DNA from 3 places in the Bacillus sp. ISL-39 genome. Region 1 is predicted to be linked to each of the others. Evidence: riboswitches for the same ligand, from Rfam matches in the RefSeq annotation. Region 1 holds a riboswitch; each other region holds the start of a gene.

Region 1 (6,934 bases):
AAAAGAACATAATAATCCCTAGAGGAAGGTGATTTAAATGGATAACTTTACTTTTTACAATCCAACGAAACTGATATTTGGCAAAGACCAGCTTGAACAACTGAAAAATGAAGTCCCTCAGTATGGCAAGAAGGTGCTTCTTGTATATGGAGGCGGCAGCATCAAGCGCAATGGTCTTTATGATTCTGTCATGGACACTCTGACTGAAATTGGCGCGGAAGTATTCGAGCTTCCTGGTGTAGAACCGAATCCCCGTCTCTCGACTGTCCATAAAGGCGTGAAAATCTGCAAAGAAGAAGGCATTGAATTCCTGTTGGCAGTAGGCGGCGGCAGCGTTATTGACTGCACGAAGGCCATTGCTGCAGGGGCAAAATATGAAGGCGATGCCTGGGACCTGGTCACCAAGAAAGCTTTTGCTGCAGAAGCTCTTCCATTTGGTACGGTCCTCACTTTGGCAGCCACAGGCTCGGAAATGAATGCAGGTTCTGTCATCACCAACTGGGAAACGAATGAAAAGTATGGCTGGGGAAGCCCGGTCACATTCCCGAAATTCTCCATCCTTGATCCTGTGAACACTTTTACCGTTCCGAAGGATCAGACGATTTATGGAATTGTTGACATGATGTCACATGTATTGGAGCATTATTTCCATCTGACCGAAAACACCGAATTCCAGGACCGCATGTGCGAATCCTTGCTTTTGACAGTCATGGAAACAGCTCCGAAGCTGCTTGAGGACCTGGAGAACTATGAATACCGCGCAACCATCCTTTATTCAGGAACGATGGCTTTGAATGGGATCCTAAACATGGGTTACCGTGGCGATTGGGCGACACATAATATCGAACACGCCGTCTCGGCAGTATATGATATCCCTCACGGAGGCGGGCTTGCCATCCTGTTCCCGAACTGGATGAAGCATAATCTTAAGGTAAAACCAGAACGATTCAAGAAAATGGCTGTCAGGGTCTTCGGCGTGAACCCAGAAGGCAAGACTGACGAAGAAGCTGGCTTGGAAGGAATCGAAAAGCTGCGTGAATTCTGGAACAGCATCGGTGCACCGTCACGCCTTGCTGATTATGATATAGATGACAGCAAGCTGGAATTGATGGCGGATAAAGCCATGGCGAACGGTGAATTTGGCAATTTTGCGAAAATGAATAAAGACGACGTACAAGAAATTTATCGTATGTCATTATAAAAATCTAAAGGACCCGGGAGTATTTCCTGGGTCCTTTGTCTTTTGTATGGGTAAAAAAACTTATGTGAATTTTTTAAAATAACCATCGATACACTGAAAACATCCTTTTTTACGGGTAAAAAAAGAAGCTGAAGAAAAATTTACCAATATTTTTTCTGGGACTAAATGTTTAAGTAACTGGGTAACTGTGGTAAGTCTCTAAATGTAAGACAATGGCGCAGTAGGAACAATTTACATAAGCACAATCAACATCATCATGCTCAGGGCAAACCTGTTGAAAGACAGGGACGCAAAACAAGGAGTCTAAGGCTGCCACATTCAGCTAAGATTGTCCTAGTTGCCATGGATAGAGGAATTCAGGCTGTTGTTTTGTCGAGAAAAAGAGAATGAATACTTGTAAAAGGAGGGAAAATGCCTTTTGTAAATAACTGAAAATTCAATTTATTTATCATGCTTGATTTTAAATAAAGGCTGTTTTCGTATTGACTGTTGTTGTAGTCCTTACAACCGCATCCTTAAAGGTATCGGGGCTTTTTTCAGAAAAACTTCTGGACCAGATTTACATTAGGACTCGTAAAAACCCAGGTGCCGGGTTTTACTTTCATTGTGAAAGCAACAAAATTTACGAAAAGAGCCTAAATAAAAAGGAGTAGAAATTATGAAAATGAAAAAACGTTTATCTTTTTTAATCGCAATCATGTTTTTGTTTACGATCACTTTCCCGGTTACAGGTGCATTTGCTGCCGAAAATAATGAGCAAGAAGCAGAATTTAAAGAAAATAGTAAACAAGGTGAACAGATCCAAAAAAGTAATGAATCAGCTGAAATGTCCCAAAAGGGAAAGTCCGGTGGTGATGTAAAAGCAGCGTCTACGGAAAATGACCTTGAAAATAAGAAGAGTTCCGACTCTGAGACAATTGGACAAACTAAAAATAACTCAGAACAAGAAACAAACAATCCTGATGAATCTGAGACCAGTGCAAATCAGGAAGATAATCAGGAAAAAAATACAGAAGGAAATAATGGCCAAGAAGAAAATAATGCTTCAGAAGAAAACAATGGCCAAGAAGAAAATAATGCTCCAGAAGAAAACAATGGCCAAGAAGAAAATACGCCGGCAGATAGCGAAAATGAGTCGACACCAGCTGAGGATGGAACCGTGCCAGGCGATGATAATAAAAGCACCCAGATTCACCTGCACATCGATCAGTGTGTCAATCCTGTTGAAACGGCCTATGTCCAGGTTAGCGGCGTGTGGGAGGAAATGACGAATCCAGGTTCTTCTCCTTTATTTAAAGCGTTTGATGAAGGGGAGTACATTAAAGATGATGTCACGGCATTCAAGCTGATTTTTACAACAGGTGAAGAGCTGGTTGTCCCGATCAGTGATGTAAGAGTGGGAGTCGAAGCGGAAGGCTCTGTTAATTATTGGCTGGATGACTGTGGAATTCCTGCAGAAGAGCCATCTGAACCGGATGAGAAGATGACACTACTATCTATGATAAAAATTATGATTGATGAGAATACAAGTCACATTGAAAAAGTGACACTGCTAATGATGAGCGGGGAGAGAGTTGAGTTTGAAAGGATCAATGAACTTTTCAGTCTCACTCTGACGGAAGAAATCCAACTGGAATTGATTCGTGGCATAGAGATTACTGGCAACGGTGAGACAAAGCTGATTTTGCTTTCAGAAATCGAGTCTCTGGAAATTGTGGAAAGTGTCCTTACACTTCAAGTGAACTGGGAGATGGATGGTGAAATAGTCGAGGAAGAAACAGAAGAGGAAAGTGAGACCACAGCACCTGGCAATAATTCAGGTTCTGGAAATACATCTGATGGCACAACAAATGAACAAGTATGGAACGGTGAGGTCCTTCCTCAAACTGGTGAAAGCAGCAGGACGATGTTCTATGTACTGGGCTTCCTGATTGCGGCAGGAGGAGTCATGCTAAGGTTCAGGAATCCATTGAAGAACTAAACTCGAGTTGGAGGGGAAATGATTCCCCTCTTTATTTGATTATGAGGTGAAATTGATGAGAAAAGTAATGTCGATATTATTGATAATAGCTGGTCTCTCGATCTTCTTGTATCCAGCTGCAAAGGATTATTACACCTCCTACAATCAGGAGAATATGATTGAAGAATGGGAAGGCGGCAATCAGGAAAATACGGTGGCTGCTGAGAGTCTTAGTGAACTTGAGGAAGTATTCAGTATAGAAACCCAGGCGGAGAGCGATGTGAGTGATATTACACAAGTTGAAAATCAAGAGTCTGAGGAAGGAACGGCATCTGGCACAGCAAAAATAAAACAGAAATCTCGGGCTGGCATGGTTGGTGTCATTGAAATTGACAAGATTGGCGTGAAGATTCCGATTTTGAATGGTGCATCGGATGCAAACTTGGAGAAAGGCGCTGGTCTCCTGGAAGGAACGGCAGCCCCCGGAATGCCTGGCAACAGTGCGATTGCTGCCCATCGAAACAGAGCCTATGGAAGCATGTTCAACCGGCTCAATGAAATAGGCGTAGGGGATACCGTGACGGTCAAAGATCAAAACAATACTTACCAATATGAAGTGTACGAAACGCTTGTGGTGGAACCACATGAAACCTCCGTACTCAATGGCAGCCAGGATGAAAAGGTTCTTACTCTCATTACGTGTACGCCTATTGATACGGCAACACACAGGCTGATTGTCAAAGCGAAAATCAAGCCATAATAGATTCTGTGTTTTTACCATCCATGAGAGGGTATGGGATTAAGAGAAATGATAAATTCTAGGAGGAGAAGATGGAATTTAACAGTGTTCTGCTGGCATTTGTGTTCATTGCAGTCTTGCTGGCTGCCGGAATGCTCCTGCGGATGACGATTCCTTTTTTCCAAAAGTATTTTATCCCTACTTCCCTTATTGCAGGTCTAATTGGATTGTTAATGAGCAAGGAAGCATTGGGGAAGCTAGGGTCAATCATTCCTGGAGCAGGATTTCTTGAAAATGGCGTATACCCCGAAAAAGTGTACGATGCGATGCTTTCGATTCCTGAAGTCGCGATCACCATTATTTTTGCCTCGCTTTTTTTAGGTAAAAAAATTCCCGGGATCAAAAAGATATGGAAGATTGCCGGTCCACAAGTTGCCTATGGACAAACCGTATCATGGGGTCAGTATGTGGTCGGAATCCTTCTGGCGATTTTTATTTTGAAGCCAGTTTTCGGTCTTCCTCCAATGGCAGGCGCCCTGATTGAAATCGGATTTGAAGGCGGGCCAGGTACAGCTGCCGGTATGAGAGGGACATTCGAGGCACTCGATTTTTCTGAAGGAGCCAGTATTGCCCTAGGCCTGGCAACAGTCGGGATCCTGACTGGTGTGATTACCGGCATTATCATTGTCAATTGGGGCATCAAAAAAGGTATGGCGAAGGAAGCGAAAAAAGCTTCCGAGCTTTCTGGCCAAGAGCAAAAAGGCCTGTATCCTGAGGATGAAGAACGGTCGGCTGGAGAATTATCAACAAGATCGGAATCAATTGAATCGCTGACGGTCAACTTCCTTTTCATTTTTGTGGCAGTCGGCGCCGGGATGCTTTTATTAAAAGGGCTTTTGTTACTGGAAAATACAACTTGGGGTCCGGCTTACGATATCGAAATCATCAAGCATGTCCCATTGTTTCCTATGGCCTTGCTAGGAGGAGTGGCAACCCAGCTGCTATATGACCGGTTTATTCCCTTCAAGCTGATTGATAAGAAAATGCTCAGTCGAATTGAGGGTTTTTCCCTTGATATTTTAATCGTTGCATCCATCACTACTCTATCCATTTCAGCGATCAGTGAACATCTTCTGCCTTTCCTAATCCTTGCCGGTGCGGGAATCGCGTTTAATCTTGCCGCTTTTTTCTTCCTGGCCAAAAGGGTTATGCCAGAATATTGGCTTGAAAGAGGGATTCTTCAATATGGGCAGTCGATGGGTATGACAACAACAGGCCTGCTCTTACTGCAGATTGTTGATCCGGAAAAAGAAACACCTGCTCTCGAGGGTTTCGGCTATAAACAAATCCTGTTTGAGCCCATTGTCGGAGGCGGCCTGTTCACCGCCGCTTCCATGCCTCTGATTGCACAATTCGGCCCGGTTCCGGTTTTAATTGGGACAGCAATCCTGTTTGCAGGATGGCTGGCAATCGGTATTTTTCACTTTGGAAAAAAGAACAATAAGAGTGCCCAATCGTGATGAAAAAAACTTTTTACAAAGTTTACTTAAAATTTCACAATTGGGCACGCTTACATCTGAGAGTGTTTCTTGATTATTGGGTTTCATTTCGATAAAGTGATAGAGAATATAAAATAATGGAGGATCAGACATGACACATGTTCGTTTTGATTACTCAAAGGCGCTTAGCTTTTTTGGTGAACACGAAGTTACATACTTAAGGGATTTTGTAAAAGTAGCCCATCATTCATTACATGAAAAGACTGGTGCAGGCAGCGACTTTTTAGGCTGGATCGATCTGCCTGTAGACTATGATAAAGAAGAATTCGCACGCATCCAGAAGTCAGCAGAAAAGATTAAAAGTGATTCTGACGTCCTGCTCGTCGTAGGGATTGGCGGATCTTATCTTGGTGCACGTGCTGCGCTTGAATTTTTACAGCACAGCTTCTATAACGCTCTTTCAAAAGAAAAGCGCAAGACACCGCAGGTTATTTTTATCGGCAACAACATCAGCTCAACTTATATGACAGATGTGATGGATCTTTTGGAAGGTAAAGATTTCTCCATCAATGTCATTTCAAAATCTGGAACAACGACGGAGCCTGCGATCGCATTCCGTATTTTCCGAAAGCTGCTTGAAGAAAAGTATGGAGCAGAAGAAGCACGCAAGCGCATTTATGCGACAACGGATAAAGCCCGCGGTGCATTGAAAACTCTTGCTGACGAAGAAGGCTATGAATCATTCGTGATTCCTGATGATGTCGGCGGACGTTATTCCGTTCTGACTGCAGTAGGCTTGCTGCCAATCGCTGTCAGCGGTTCAGATATCGAAGCGATGATGAAGGGTGCAGCACAGGCGAGGGAAGACTTCGGCAAGTCAGAGCTTGAAGAAAATCCTGCCTACCAATACGCTGCAGTCCGTAATGCGCTTTACAATAAAGGCAAGACAATCGAAATGCTGATCAACTATGAGCCATCCCTTCAGTACTTCTCTGAATGGTGGAAGCAGCTGTTCGGCGAAAGTGAAGGGAAAGACCAGAAGGGAATCTATCCTTCTTCAGCAAACTTCTCTACTGACCTTCACTCACTTGGTCAATATGTACAGGAAGGCCGTCGTGACTTGTTCGAGACGATCATCAAGGTGGAAAAGCCTCGCCATGAGCTGACAATTGAAGAAGCTGCAAGTGATCTTGACGGCTTGAACTACCTTGCTGGCAAGACAGTTGATTTTGTGAACAATAAAGCGTTTGAAGGAACGATGCTGGCTCACACTGATGGAGGCGTACCGAACCTTGTTCTAACGATTCCACAGTTGGATGAGTATACATTCGGATACCTTGTATACTTCTTCGAAAAAGCCTGCGCAATGAGCGGTTACCTGCTCGGCGTAAATCCATTCGACCAGCCAGGCGTTGAGGCATACAAAGTGAACATGTTCGCATTGCTTGGAAAACCAGGCTTCGAAGAAAAGAAAGCAGAACTGGAAAAGAGACTTAAATAAAGCTGAAAAGGAGCACCCGATAAAAACGGGTGCT
Region 2 (6,934 bases), on a different contig from region 1:
CTGATATTGTCGACATACCAGCCTCGGCCATTCGTATAACTGTCCGTTTCGTATTGGAAACGGATGTGCTTAGTCGCTGCAGGTATTTCAACCTCCTCTGCATCCCAATCCACGCTGCTTCCTGTAAAACTAGCCACTCGTTCCCAGTTTTCACCGTCCCCCGAGATTTCCAGATAACCATGATCAGCATCCGCTTCAATCCGATGCCAGGTGTCGAATGATAGTTTAGCAGGATTTTCGAGTTTTACTTCTGCTGTCATCGTGCGTTGGAGTTTGTCTCCATATCCTGAAAACCAGGCAGATCCATCTGGAATATTTACCGGGATGGAATCGGCAACCTGTCTTGCAAGCTGTCTTCGCGCTACATTCGTAGAAACCGTGCTTCGGCTTGGATGGACCCTGTTGGTCAACAGGATTGCGAGTGTGCCATTATTCCTGTTTACGACAATCGAAGTCCCTGTATAACCGGTATGGCCAAGTGATGTCCCCTCAGATAACGCATCCATGAACCATCCCTGGGCAAGCTCCCAGCCTAATCCGTGGTCATCACCAGAGAACTGAGGGATTTGGTTTTCAACAATCATATCCACTGTTTTTTGCTTAAGGATCTGAACGCTTCCATATTTGCCATCATTCAAATACATATGAGCAAGCTTTGCCAGGTCCTCGGCTGTTGAGAACACTCCAGCATGTCCTGCGACACCATCCAGTGACCACGCATTTTCGTCATGTACTTCACCCCAGACAACTCCGCGGTTCGTCCATGGCTGATATTCTGTCGCAGCGATCCGCTTTTTCAGTGATAACGGAGGATTGTACATTGTATCCGCCATTCCAAGAGGCTCTGTTATAAATTCTTTGACAAACTCATCCTGACGCTGGCCTGAAAGCCTTTCAATCAACATACCGAGCGTGATCATGTTGAGATCGCTGTATGTATAAGTACTGCCCGGCTCATTTTTCAATGGATGTTCCAATACAATATTCATTCTGTCTTCACGGCTGCCTCCTTTTGTATAAAGGGGAACCCATGCCGTGAAACCGGATGTGTGGGTAAGGAGCTGCCTTATGGTGACGTCTTCTTTTCCATTAGCGGCGAATTCAGGAATATGCTTTGAAACTTTATCATCCAGCTTGAACCTTCCCTGGTCATAAAGAATCATAGCTGCTGTAGTGGTGAAAATTTTACTGATAGAGGCAAGGTCAAATATCGTATCTTCTTCCATCATGATCGGATTCCTGGATTCAGTGAATTGGTCATCTTCATATCTGTAAGCAAATCCATACGCCTCATGCTTCACAACATGGCCGCGCCGGGCGACGAAAGCGACAGCACCTGGCATTACACGGTCGGCTATCATTTTTTCCATATGCCCGTCAATCTCATCCAGCGGCTGCTGGACCATGCCCGCTCCCCGAACCGATCCTTTATGAAGTACAGGCGATAAAGGACCTGGCTTATCCCACGAAAACACAGGATGGACTTCCTGGAAGCCTGCTTTTCCCTCCCGCTTTTCAATCGATGGGCCCGGCACTTGATTCCCGTCCGCGAATGAGACTGGAATCATCACCCCTGTACCGAGAACTGCTGACAGTGCAATCGTTAGTGTTTTGTTCTTCATGTTTCCTCCTTTTCCGAGCGATTGCTCCATTTAATCTATTAAACTTTGAAAAGGCTTTCATGCTGTAACCTTAGACTATCTAAATAACAGTATAGATGTCTATACCACTATAGACCCAACCCTCCTCTAAAATAGAAAAATCCCGGGACTGCTCTCCCGGGATTTTGGAATCATTTTTGTAAAAATATTCTAATATCTTCATGGAAATTTTCCCAACCTAAACTTCGTGGTTCAATTCCTCTTATTCTCCTTTTGTTTAATCCAATACCTGATCCCCTTGCCTGCGAGAGGTTCATCCTTGAATCGCGGAATCACATGCAAATGGGCATGGAAAATCGATTGCCCTCCAGCGTGTCCCGTATTCCACCCTACACTGTAACCGTCTGGAGCATACTTTTCGTCAAGAATCTTCTTCGTCTCAAGCAGTAACTCCCTGGAATCCTTCCATTCCTGATCTGATAACTCAAAAACATTTTGCTTATGGAGCTTCGGGATGATCAGCCCGCTTCCCTGCAGGACTTGCTGCTCAGACTCCTTCTGGATAAAATAACAGGTTTCACTTTCCAGTACAATTTCCTGCTCTTCATCTGCGTGCACATTACAATATGGGCAATTCTCCTGGTACATTTTCTAGTGCCTCCATTCCTGCCAACCCTTACTTTTCCTCATTTTTTATTGTGCCTGTTCCTCCATTGATTGTTGTGTTATAGACACCATCCGCTTCCCTTATTTACTATTACGTATTAAGGGTTTTCAGGTTAATAAAACAGAGCCCATTTATAGCTTTTGCTACTCTATCACTTTACTAATTTTCTCATCACGTGAATTTGCCCAAGATGATAGGCTTCATGAAATAGTGACATGTTCGCAAGCTCTCCGAAAGTCTCCATCCCAAGGAAAGGCTTTTTGAGCTTTTCATCCAGCATTGAAGGCGGTATTTCCTTGATCCTTCCCAGCTGCGCTTTCAATTGGTCCCGCAAAACTTCAACGGAAGGAACATCTCCAGTCCAGTCGGATGGACGGGTACCATTTCCGAATAACTCTATGTAGTTTACAGGGAGATGACTTGATTTTTTCGGGAATCCCATCATGAATTGTTCTGTAACTGTCAGCACATGCCCGATGTGCCAGTGAATGTTATTATTGAAGCCCTCTGGCTGGACACTTGCCTGTTCCGTAGTGATGCCCTCAGTTGTTTTCAAAAAAGAACCTCTTGTTAATTCAAACTGCTTGAATAAAAGCTCGCTCATCCTTACCTTCCCCTTTCCAGCTTGTACTTCTCACTATATTTATTCTATATATTTCCATCATATGCGACAAGAAAAAGGAAAATAAAAAAATACCTGTGTAGGTATTATGTTGCATTAAAGGAATTTATTTGACAAAATTTGTTCAAAACATTATGGCTGATATGTGTCTTCACACTTTTTTCACAGATTTCCATAAATTGCTTTGATATCTTATAAGTGTAATAATTATTAATTTTTGAAGGGAAGCGATTTAGATGTTCGCTAAATGGTTAAGAGAAAACAATATTGCTGCTGGCCTGTTGACTGTGATTCGTGTTTGGCTGGGTTACAATTGGATGACTGCTGGATGGGGAAAATTAACTGGTGAAGGATTCGACGCAACTGGATATTTAAAAAATGCAGTTGCCAATCCAGTAAAAGGTCCAGACGGAAACGCAGTATATGGTTGGTATGTAAACTTCCTTGAAAGTTTTGCACTCCCGAATATCGAACTTTTCAACTTTATTGTCCCGCTGGGAGAATTCCTGGTTGGTCTTGGCTTGATTCTAGGAACACTGACAACTGCAGCCATGTTCTTCGGCCTTGTGATGAACTTCAGCTTCTTCCTTGCCGGAACAGTGTCTCACAACCCAACAGACATCTTCTTCGGCTTCATCATCCTGTTCGCTGGCTACAACGCTGGTAAATACGGCTTGGACCGCTGGGTGGTTCCTTTCATCCGCAAAACTGTTTTCAAACAAACACCAGAAGCTGCACATAAATCTGCTTAACGATATAGCAAAAGCCCTCCGCCGATAAGGCAGAGGGCTTTTTTATCAGGATTCTTCCTCAATTGTTTTAAGCATGATTTTTTTCCTGAAGCCGCCGCTGCGATTCTTCTTCAGCTGGCGCATAAACTCTACTTCCGATTCAGTGATTCCCCTGTGCTCGGCAATCGCATAGACCACCTCAAGCAAATCAACCATTTCACTCAGCAGCCTGTCTGTTCCAGCATTACGGAATTTCTCAACTTCCTCATTGAACTTCTCCATAAGTTTTTCACTATATTGACTGGCTTCCAAAATTTCAAATTCTACTTTCTTTCCCTTTTCCTTCATCAAATCAGGAAACAGGTCTCTTACGAGTTTGTTATATTCCTTTTTCTCCATGTCGATTCCCCTTTTGCTGTCCTATTGATAAACATATCCTTTAAACGAGATGTTCAAACACTTTTTTGAAATAATGCTCTTGTCCATAGTGGTTGTTGATTTCCGTTCCAGCCTCATCAAAAATACTCAAAAGGACATTCTTCTTTTACAAAGCAGAATACATACCAACCAGGTATTATCCCTCTGCCTAGTTAAATAGAGCAATAGAAAAAGCCTGTGGATCGGTCCACAGGCTTTTCGTATGAAATAAGAAAGATATAACTTGAGAATTGTCCAGCCGCACCGCCTAGCCCCTCAAGACGCTTGTCGGGGCTGACCAAGGCGCTTCCGCTTTTCTTGTCAAACTACATAATCTTCAGTTAACTTACTGCAGGCATTCGATAGATTCTGCAAGCATTCCATCCTTAGCTTTTCGTCGCAGATAAAGTCATTAAGCAGCTCTTCTTCAAGCTTCAATTGAATTTGATTGATTTCTTCCCGGAACCTCTCTCTTTTTTCAACTTCAGATAAATGAAACTCTATCTCCCGTTCAAAGTACTCTACCGTCCCAAATAAAACCGTCAACGTTTCCTCCACCTTTCATAAAAAAATTGAACATTGGCTAAAACCAAATCTGCCAAAAGGATCATTTTATTTTGTCCTGTCAAGTATCTTAGGTATTATTTATCCTATATCGCAATATACAAACGTGAAATTCGTTTCTTTTTGCAATATGGTGCAGAAAGAGACATTCCAAATAAAAAATCCCCCAAAAGGACGGCGGATTTTAATGTGGCAAACAGTCTTTAAAACCATCCACCTGTACCTGGTGTTCTCATCCGTTCTTTTTTGGCAGCCCGACGATCATAGCAGTGATGCCTTAGACTCGTGGCTTTGCGTCCTCACCTTTCGATGAGTTTGCCTTTTTCAGTTCTAATTAAAATATAAAACTATAGTACCGTTATTTCAACAATTTTCGCCATTTTCTTACAAGGATGAGTCTTTTTTCCTAGAACCATTTATAGAGAAATCTTTTATGAGATAGTTTAATACCTGCAGATTGATAGAAACAGCTTTTGGGAAGCACTGTACAAATTCGGACTAGGATTGTTTTAACAATGTAATATCCCAGCAATCTCTATGTAAAATTCGCTTGCTAGAATAAAGGGAAGAAGCTTTATTACAGGCGAATGGCAGGAGGATCCTTATGGAACAGCATGTTAAGAAGTCGCTAGATGAATGGAAAACAGAAATTGAAGAGATTCTTCAAGAGATTGATTCGGAGTATGAAGAAGTTAAAAACGAGTTAAAAGTGTATACATATAAATTCAACATCACAAAGCAAGTCGTCCAGTCGACAGTGAATCCAGACTTGAACAGGAAAATCCGTGAACTGTATCATCAGCCATTTGAGGAGAAATTCAATGATTTGAAGGAATATATCAAGGAATTGGAAGAGAAAAAGCGAGTCTTCCAAATGTTCACCGATAAAATCGACAAAGTGACGGAAAAAGAAGATACGCCGCATTTCGCAGTGGCGCAAACTGAATAAATGAAAAGCCTGGCTGATTGATCGAAGATCTCAGCCAGGCTTTTTTATGCTTATCTCTTCCACCAAGAATCAAACATGGATGCAGGCATATGCCGTTTATGCTCGGAAGCAAGGTATCTGCCTTCAATTTTGCCAGCGTCCGCTTCGTCAATCTGCTTTCCTTCCAGATAGTCATCGATTGCTTCATAGCTGACTCCAAGCTCGGTTTCATCGGACTGAAGCGGCTTGTTGTCAAGAAGGTCGGCAGTAGGCTCTTTCAGGTACAGTCTCGGTTCTGCGTTCAATGCCTTCAGCAGTTCCCTGCCCTGACGCTTGTTCAGTCCGGATAGAGGCAGCAAATCGGCACCGCCGTCCCCGTATTTTGTAAAGAATCCGGTCACAGCCTCGGCAGCATGGTCTGTCCCGATCACCAGCAAGCCTTCCTGTCCTGCGATGGCATACTGTGTGATCATTCTCATCCTTGCCTTTGCGTTTCCTTTATTAAAATCCGTCATATTATCGCCAATCGCTTCCTCGAACTGTGTATTGAACGTATCGACAGCAGGCTGGATATTGAAGGTGATCGTCTGGTCAGCCTTGATGAAGTCCAATGCTTTCTGTGCATCTTCCTCGTCTTTTTGCACAGCATATGGAAGTCTGACTGCTACGAATTTGGCCTCCTTGCCTTCTGACCGCAATTCCTCCGCTGCCATCTGCGCCAGCCTTCCAGCGAGGGTGGAATCCTGGCCGCCGCTGATTCCAAGCACGAACCCTTTTGCCCTTGAGACAAGTAAATATTCCTTTAAAAAATCGATTCTCTTCCTGATTTCCTGCTGGGGATCGATTTGCGGCTTCACATTCAATGCGTCAATTATCTGTTTTTGCAAGCTCATAATAAACCTCCTAAACACTTTAAACTGATATCAGGCTCTTTCGTCTATTGAGAAAACTTTGCTAGAATCTCATTATAAAAGAGCATATCCCTTAAAAAGCTTAAAGTCCAGATTTTGGTCAGGTTATCTAACATTCATTTTACAAACTGAAGATCTCCTGTACTATTTTACCCATTCACCTGTTGTTCGTAACATTTTGTCACCCAGGATTTTTTTGCTAGACTATATCTTAGACAATTAATGCTTAATCAAATTGGAGGCATTCATAATGGCAACCCATGAAAAGTTCAAAGGCTATTTCGGTACATATACAAAAGAAGACAGCGAGGGCATCTACTCTTTCACCCTTGATCCAGTGAATGGAAAAATCCTCGACGTGGAACCAGCGGCAGCCCTGGAAAATCCTACATACCTGACAATCAGTGACGACAACCGCTTTCTCTATGCTGTCGCAAAGGAAGGTGGTACAGGAGGAGTGGCAGGTTTCCGCATTCTCGATTCCGGAAAGCTA
Region 3 (6,934 bases), on a different contig from region 1:
GCTGCATGGAAATAGGATTGCAAGCAATGAATCTCATTTCTCTAAGCGCGGGAACGGAATCCATATGTTTAAGGGTGGAGGCCATTTACTGATAGAGAATGAGATTTCCAATGTTCGGGATGGAATTTATTTTGATTTTACGAAAGGCATCAAGGTGCAAAGGAATCACATCAAGGACTCACGCTATGGCATGCATTTCATGTTCAGTGAAGGCATACTGGCAGAAAGAAACCATGTAGAAAAAAATGTGACCGGCCTCATGGTAATGGATTCGGTCAGCATTGATTTTATTGAAAACAAGGTAACCGACCACTTTCACTTCCGCGGCTATGGAATCCTGATTTATGAAACAGAAGATATCCTCGTTGAGGGGAATGAAATACTTCGGAACAGCACAGGACTGTCCCTGGAATATGGGGTCGATACCTTGATCAGCAGGAATCAGATTGCTGCCAATCAAGTTGGCCTTGAATTCATGGGCAAGAATGAAAATAACACGTTTTCCGAAAACAATTTTATCGGAAATGTCGTCCAATCAAAGATTTCTGGGGAGGATATGAGGCTCGATGATGGAGTGAAGGGAAATTACTGGGATGATTACAGCAGTTTTGACCTTTCAGGTGATGGTGTGGGAGAAGAAGCATACAAGGCAGGTTCACTGTACGATCGCCTTTTGCGCAAACAGCCTTACTGGCAATTCTTTTTTGAAAGCCCATCGATCAAGCTGTGGACCAAGGCGGAAGCTTTGTTTCCTTCATTTGGGTCAGCAGATGTGTATGATGCCCGCCCGCTGGTCGAACCGGTTACCATGCTTCAGGAAATCGAACAGTACAGCAAAGACCGGATGATTCCCGGAATTATAGGCATACTGTTTATTTTGTTCTCGATATTTGTCATTGCGAAAGGAAGGAAACTGCGATGATCAAAAAGCTTGGAGTTTTTTTGATAATGTCGGCAGCGGTAGTATCGGGCTGCAATAACAGCAAGATGGAGCCGGAGGAAATCAACCCGGAAATCGATGTATGTGAGGTGTGCAACATGGGTCTTGCCCATGAGCACTTTGCCGCCGAGGTCGTCACTGCTGATGGTGAAGTGTATAAATTTGATGATATAGGATGTATGGATGAATTCATGGAGATGGAGGAACATCTCAAGGAAGAAAATGCTGCAAAACAATATGTGCGTGATGTGGACACAGGGGAATGGGTCGAGCTGGAAAAAGCCTTCCATGCGTACCACCCTGATTTCTGGACACCAATGGCAAATGGCGTTGTCAGTTTCAAGGATCAACAGAGCGCTGAAAAATATATTAAGGAACAGGGAATGGGCGAAGTGCTGGATTATGAGTCATTAAAGAAACATGAGTGGAGCTGGGAGCAATGAGGCACATCGCGAGGCAGCAAATGACCTTGATGATGAGAAGCCATTGGCTTGTCGGCTTTGGCTTATTGTTCTCATCCCTGGCGGTAATGGTCGCTTTCCTTGGGAACATCGGCGGAACTGGGTTTGATGGTTTTAACAGGATGACAGCAAGCTTGCTGAATATCAACTTCCTGCTGATTCCCTTGCTGTCTTTGCTGATCGGCAGCCTGTTCCTGTCAGGCGAAAAGGAAGACCGGGGGCTAATGCTGCTGCTGACATACCCGATTTCGCCGTGGGCAGTTATCCTGGGGAAGTATGCAGGATTATTCGTTTCCGTCTGGTCTGTTTTGACGTTTGGGTATGGTGCAGCCTTGCTCGTTATCTTCTTCGCCGGCGGGGGAGTCTCTGTTTCCTTGCTGATATTATTTTATCTGTATTCGATCCTGTTGGCGTCTACCTTCCTGTCGCTGGCAATGATGATTGGCATAATCGCCAAAACACGATTCCAGGCACTGGGGATAAGCCTGATTGTCTGGGCTTTCCTTGTGCTTTTCTATGAATTTATCATCATGGGATTAAGCATGTTCTTGATGAAGCAATGGCTGCTGCCAATGCTTACTGTTTCCATCTTTCTGAATCCGGTGGAGCTAATCCGCGTCCAGTCAATTTTGTCGCTGGAGGGAGCATCAGTATTCGGCCCGCGCTTATATGATTTAACAATCTGGGCAGATGGATGGATCGGGAAAACGTTATTTGTACTTGCCGTTTTGCTCTGGACGGTACTGCCTGTCCTATACACAGTGTACAGGACGAAACGGGGGGTTAGTGATGAATAGCAGCGAATGGATGCGGATTGAAGGACTGGCAAAACATTACAGTGAGACGAAAAAGATTACCGACATTGACTTGACCATCAATAAGCCTGAAATCTTTGCATTATGCGGCGGAAACGGCGCAGGTAAGAGTACGTTGATCAAAATGCTTACAGGGATGATGAAACCGACTGCCGGAAAAATTCTGTTGGACGGTAAGGTAATCGACCCGCAAAAACAAGGATTCAAAAAACTGTTTTCTTATATGCCGGATGAAATGCTCTTTCCTCGACAGCTGACAGGTTTGGAGGTTTTGACCTTTTTTGCTAGGTTAAGAGGAATAAGTGATGAAAAAGTAATGGAAGCTCTTAAGCAGGTTGGGTTATTTGAAGTAAAGAATATGCAGATTAAACAATACTCTAAAGGAATGCAGCAACGTCTTTCACTGGCGCAGGTGCTATTGCCGGATGTCCCTCTTCGGATCCTCGACGAACCAACCAATGGGCTAGATCCATTGTGGGTGTTCCGCTTCAAGGAAATTATCCTGGAAGAGAAAAAACAGGGCAGGACGATTCTTTTTACTACCCACATCCTTAGTCTCGTTGAGGAATTGGCAGACCGGGCTGCGTTCATGCAGGAGGGGCAGCTTCAGTATTGTGATTCAGTAAAATCACTTATAGAAAATAACGGTGTCTATACACCGCTTGAAAAAGTCTTCTTTCATTAATTCTTGTTTGTTTCCAGAGCTTGAATGAGAAAACGATCTTGCATGCAATGCGAAAACTCCCGATGCTGATTTCTGCACCGGGAGTTTTTTAAAAAATGCTTTTTGGGGCCTTTTTTGATTCCACTATTTTAATGGGCACTTTCCTCTTCGCTTTCACCATCCATATCATTGTCCTTATCCTGATCCATGCTATCGCCATTCATTTTCATTTTTTTCATATAGCGTTCGTTTGCGATTTGGTCGATTTGCTCCCATGTTGCCATTGAGGGATTCTTGTCGCCGTTTTCTGAAATGAATTTTTCGGCACTTTCATTGTCATTGAAGAAAGCATAGCCGTATTTCATAGGTGTTTTCAGGTCTGCTTTTACAGGAATTGCGGAATTTGCTTCGATCCATTCTGACGTAATATAGTCACGTACCCACTTTTCTTCAAATTCTACATCATCACGCCGTGTGATATTCAACAGACATCCGGAGTCATCAAAGAAAACATACTTTCCGTCTTTCGTTTTGGCCTGAGCTGTGAAAACACCCATTGGGTCAGCTTCCTGATATACTTTCATATTGCAGAAAGCACAAACATCATCGGCACCGGGTTCATGGGGGCCATCTGCATGACCATCATCCTCGTGTTTCACTTCTGTTGCGGCAGTCTCCTGACCGTCTTTCTGCTCGTTTTCAGCTGCTTCTTCTCCGCAGGCAGAAACAATTATCATTAAAAAGAATGCTATCATGACAGCAAATAATTTCTTCATTAAATTCTCCTCCTTTGATCGAATTTAATCCTATCAAGGAGTTGTGATTAAAATACGAAAAATCAATGGGGAAAACGTGAGAAGCTCACTGTTTTTATGAATATTTTGTGACAGGTTTTCCAACCTCGTATATGGTATGCCAGATTGCAGTTCCTGAACAACTTATTAGGCACTTTATAAGTTCAAAAAGGAATTCACATCCTGGTGTGTTCGTTAAGCATAAATGAACGTGAAAATACATGGTCTAAAGAGCGAGCTGGCACTGTAATTTATATAAAAGCTTTACTGTTTATCCTGTTTATTCATGCTTTTAAACTTCATGAAATCCAGATAGTAAGCAAAATCTTCCTTGCTGATTCCATTTTTTATCGCTTCATCAACGAGCCCAGCCCATTCCTCATCAACAGGCATCATTTGCTGTCCCATCAAATACTCAACGGTTGTATCCAGATGGTCTGCCAGTCTGGAAAGCACCTGTAGAGAGGGGTTTCCCTGGATCCCCCTTTCGATATAACTGAGATAGGATTTGGAAACATTCGCTTTTTCTGAGAGCTCGCTAATAGAATACTTTTTTTCAAGCCTTAAGCTTTTAATTTTCTCGCCAATCGCCATAGGGGAATCTCCTTTTAATTCATCTATTAATTCATTATAACGAACAGAATAGTTCTTTTAAAAATACAAGAAACTGAGATAAACGGAGTATTTTCTTAAAAAAGAACGATTTTTGTTCTTTTTTGAGAAAATTAGCCATATTTTAGACTTTTTCAAGATTGGTACAAATGAACTATACTTCAATGGAATAATGCAGCAAGGCACTTTAAAAAGGGGGCTGGATGGCCGTGTACAGAAAAAATTGTGATCGATGCAATCGTCCTTCGTTTAGCAGCAGCGAGGTTGGGGAGTGGCTCTGCCCGATTTGCGGAAATGATTTAACGAGATATCCGTTCTTTAATGCCATCAGTCTTGAAAAAGTGGCCATGTTATCAGACTGGAAAAAGCAAAAGTATAAAAAAACTACCCATCCATAAGTTTATGGGGGTAAATGAATAAAAAGAGTACAACAATTAAGGATGTTATTTGACAAAAAACTTTATTTAAATGATTGTAATTTTTAGATAAATGACCGTTATAGCTGTGATTTTGTAATTGTTTGGAAGAAAAAAGAAAAAAACCTTCAAATGCTGGCGACAAATAATTACATGTTAAATATATAGAACAAGGTACAATGACATTGGGAGTTCAGAAGTGAGTAAAAAGGTACAGAAAAAGGCAAACTTGTTGAAAAACTAGGACGCAAAGTCACGGGTCTAAGGTGCAATCGACTATGATGGCCGGACTGCCTGGAATACTAACTGTATTTTGGGGGGAAGAACTTGATTAAAGAGCAGGTAGTTTTCGAAGAACTGGATACAGAATGGATGCAGCTAATATTAACAGCATTAGAAATGGGAATTAACAAAGAAGAAATCAGGGAATTTTTAACGAAGACGAAAAATAGCTAAGTGGTTTATACATAGAGAATAAAAGTGCGATCGAGCAGCTCTTATGGAGGTGCTTTTTATTTTTTTCGTAATGGCTGTTTTTTTTATATTGATTGCTGCTTTTCGAACATATACTGGAATCCGAGTTTATTAAGGTATCGGGGCTCTTTTCGAGGAGAATTCTAAAGGACAGCCATGAAGGCTGTCCTTGAATTATTTATTATGGAGTCTCCATTTATTGAATTCCAGAAACTCACGGAATTGATCCTTCGTGATTCCAGAATCCATTGCCTCTTTTACAAGATTGACCCAGTCTGAATCCATGTTCTCTTTATCGGGTTGTTCATGAATGAGATGGTCCACAGGTACATTCAGTACTCCAGCTATTTTTTCTAAAAATTGTATTGAAGGATTTGTTTGGAGATTTCGCTCTAGGGAACTCAAATATGATTTTGCCACGCCAGCTTGCTCTGCCAATTCGGATAGGGACATTCTTTTTTCTTGTCGAAGTTTTTTGACGCGTTCACCAATCAATGTTATCCACACACCTTATCAATTTATATTTACATCATAACAAATCTGATAAAATAGTTCCATATTGAGAACAACTTATAGAACAATTATAACCAAACATCAAGTCTTCCTGGTCTACTTTTAATAAAAAACATGTTGGGAAAAAACTCGTTGCTTTTATATCGGCCATTGCAGTGCTCAGTTATACATCATTTTAGGGATAATTAATTAAAATCCAAACACAGTTGTCCGCTGTATTCAAACGGGCCTAAAAAAGGTAAAATGGTAGCAATAAGACAAGATACGGGTGATGTGTTATGCAGAAAAAATATTTATTGATCTATGAAGAAATTTCAAAACAGATTCAGGAAGGTGTTTATCCTCCTAAAACGATTTTGCCTTCTGAAAACGAATTTGCGGATATGTATCAAACTTCCAGGGAAACCATCCGCAAAGCGCTGAATCTGCTAGCTCAAAATGGATTCATCCAAAAAATCCGCGGCAAAGGTTCACTGGTGCTGGACTTGAAACGACATCAGTTTCCGATAACCGGATTGATCAGTTTCAAAGAACTGGCGGAGAACATGGGCGGAAAAGCGAAAACGACTGTGGAAGAGTTCACTCTCGAGCTGGCGGGCCGGGAAATTGCCCGGGAATTGAATGTAGCGGATGATGAAAAGGTTTGGAAGGTAAAAAGAGTCCGGCATATTGATGAAGAACGAGTGATTCTCGATAAGGATTATCTCGTAGAAAGGCATGTGCCAGGACTGTCACGCGAGAAATGCGAAAACTCAATATTTGAGTACATTGAAGGTCAGCTTGAGAAAAAAATCAGCTTTGCGAAGAAAGAATTCACGGTGGAGGAACCCAGCGAGGAGGACCGGGAGCTTCTTGATATGGAAGGATTCCATGCAATCGTCATCGTGAAAAACTATATTTATTTTGATGATGCCACCCTGTTCCAATATACAGAGTCAAGGCACCGTCCCGACAAGTTCCGGTTCGTTGATTTTGCCAGACGGATGGATACGCAGACTCTATGAATAAAAAGAAGCTGCCATTGATGATGCCGGGTGAACCAGGCAATCAAATGGCAGCTTTTTATTTATTCAGTAAGGAACTGGATACTTCACTTAAAGACGTGCTCTTCTCCAGCTCCTGACTTCTCCAGTCGGAAAGGTACTTTTCTGATTAATGCTTCGGGTACTTCCCGACAAGGTGGATGGCGCTGATGATTCTTTTATTGATCCAGGCTCTGTTTTCCTGGGTATTTAGCTGTTCGTA

What was found. A riboswitch is a leader RNA that binds a small molecule or an ion and turns the genes downstream of it on or off. The one in region 1 is predicted to bind cyclic di-GMP.
Region 2: another riboswitch for cyclic di-GMP. It lies ahead of J7E37_RS07700 (hypothetical protein); the one in region 1 lies ahead of J7E37_RS09315 (LPXTG cell wall anchor domain-containing protein).
Region 3: another riboswitch for cyclic di-GMP. It lies ahead of J7E37_RS07135 (anti-repressor SinI family protein); the one in region 1 lies ahead of J7E37_RS09315 (LPXTG cell wall anchor domain-containing protein).

Annotation. Positions count from the first base shown of each region.
Region 1 is NZ_JAGGQM010000009.1:46,614-53,547, forward strand. Features, by position in the region: gene J7E37_RS09310 (iron-containing alcohol dehydrogenase) at 38-1,201, shown strand; cyclic di-GMP riboswitch class I at 1,456-1,546, shown strand; gene J7E37_RS09315 (LPXTG cell wall anchor domain-containing protein) at 1,860-3,182, shown strand; gene J7E37_RS09320 (class D sortase) at 3,238-3,921, shown strand; gene J7E37_RS09325 (sodium/glutamate symporter) at 3,993-5,420, shown strand; gene J7E37_RS09330 (glucose-6-phosphate isomerase) at 5,551-6,900, shown strand.
Region 2 is NZ_JAGGQM010000006.1:4,357-11,290, reverse strand. Features, by position in the region: gene J7E37_RS07725 (serine hydrolase domain-containing protein) at 1-1,622, opposite strand, end outside; gene J7E37_RS07720 (HIT family protein) at 1,854-2,249, opposite strand; gene J7E37_RS07715 (DinB family protein) at 2,420-2,872, opposite strand; gene J7E37_RS07710 (DoxX family protein) at 3,127-3,642, shown strand; gene J7E37_RS07705 (nucleoside triphosphate pyrophosphohydrolase) at 3,688-4,020, opposite strand; gene J7E37_RS07700 (hypothetical protein) at 4,360-4,584, opposite strand; cyclic di-GMP riboswitch class I at 4,848-4,932, opposite strand; gene J7E37_RS07695 (hypothetical protein) at 5,207-5,551, shown strand; gene nadE (ammonia-dependent NAD(+) synthetase) at 5,602-6,423, opposite strand; gene J7E37_RS07685 (lactonase family protein) at 6,692-6,934, shown strand, end outside.
Region 3 is NZ_JAGGQM010000005.1:219,954-226,887, reverse strand. Features, by position in the region: gene nosD (nitrous oxide reductase family maturation protein NosD) at 1-922, shown strand, start outside; gene J7E37_RS07165 (nitrous oxide reductase accessory protein NosL) at 919-1,383, shown strand; gene J7E37_RS07160 (ABC transporter permease) at 1,380-2,198, shown strand; gene J7E37_RS07155 (ABC transporter ATP-binding protein) at 2,191-2,901, shown strand; gene J7E37_RS07150 (nitrous oxide reductase accessory protein NosL) at 3,030-3,656, opposite strand; gene J7E37_RS07145 (helix-turn-helix domain-containing protein) at 3,939-4,268, opposite strand; gene J7E37_RS07140 (hypothetical protein) at 4,490-4,684, shown strand; cyclic di-GMP riboswitch class I at 4,915-5,000, shown strand; gene J7E37_RS07135 (anti-repressor SinI family protein) at 5,030-5,158, shown strand; gene J7E37_RS07130 (helix-turn-helix domain-containing protein) at 5,351-5,671, opposite strand; gene treR (trehalose operon repressor) at 5,968-6,693, shown strand; gene J7E37_RS22215 (hypothetical protein) at 6,690-6,812, shown strand; gene J7E37_RS07120 (late competence development ComFB family protein) at 6,842-6,934, opposite strand, start outside.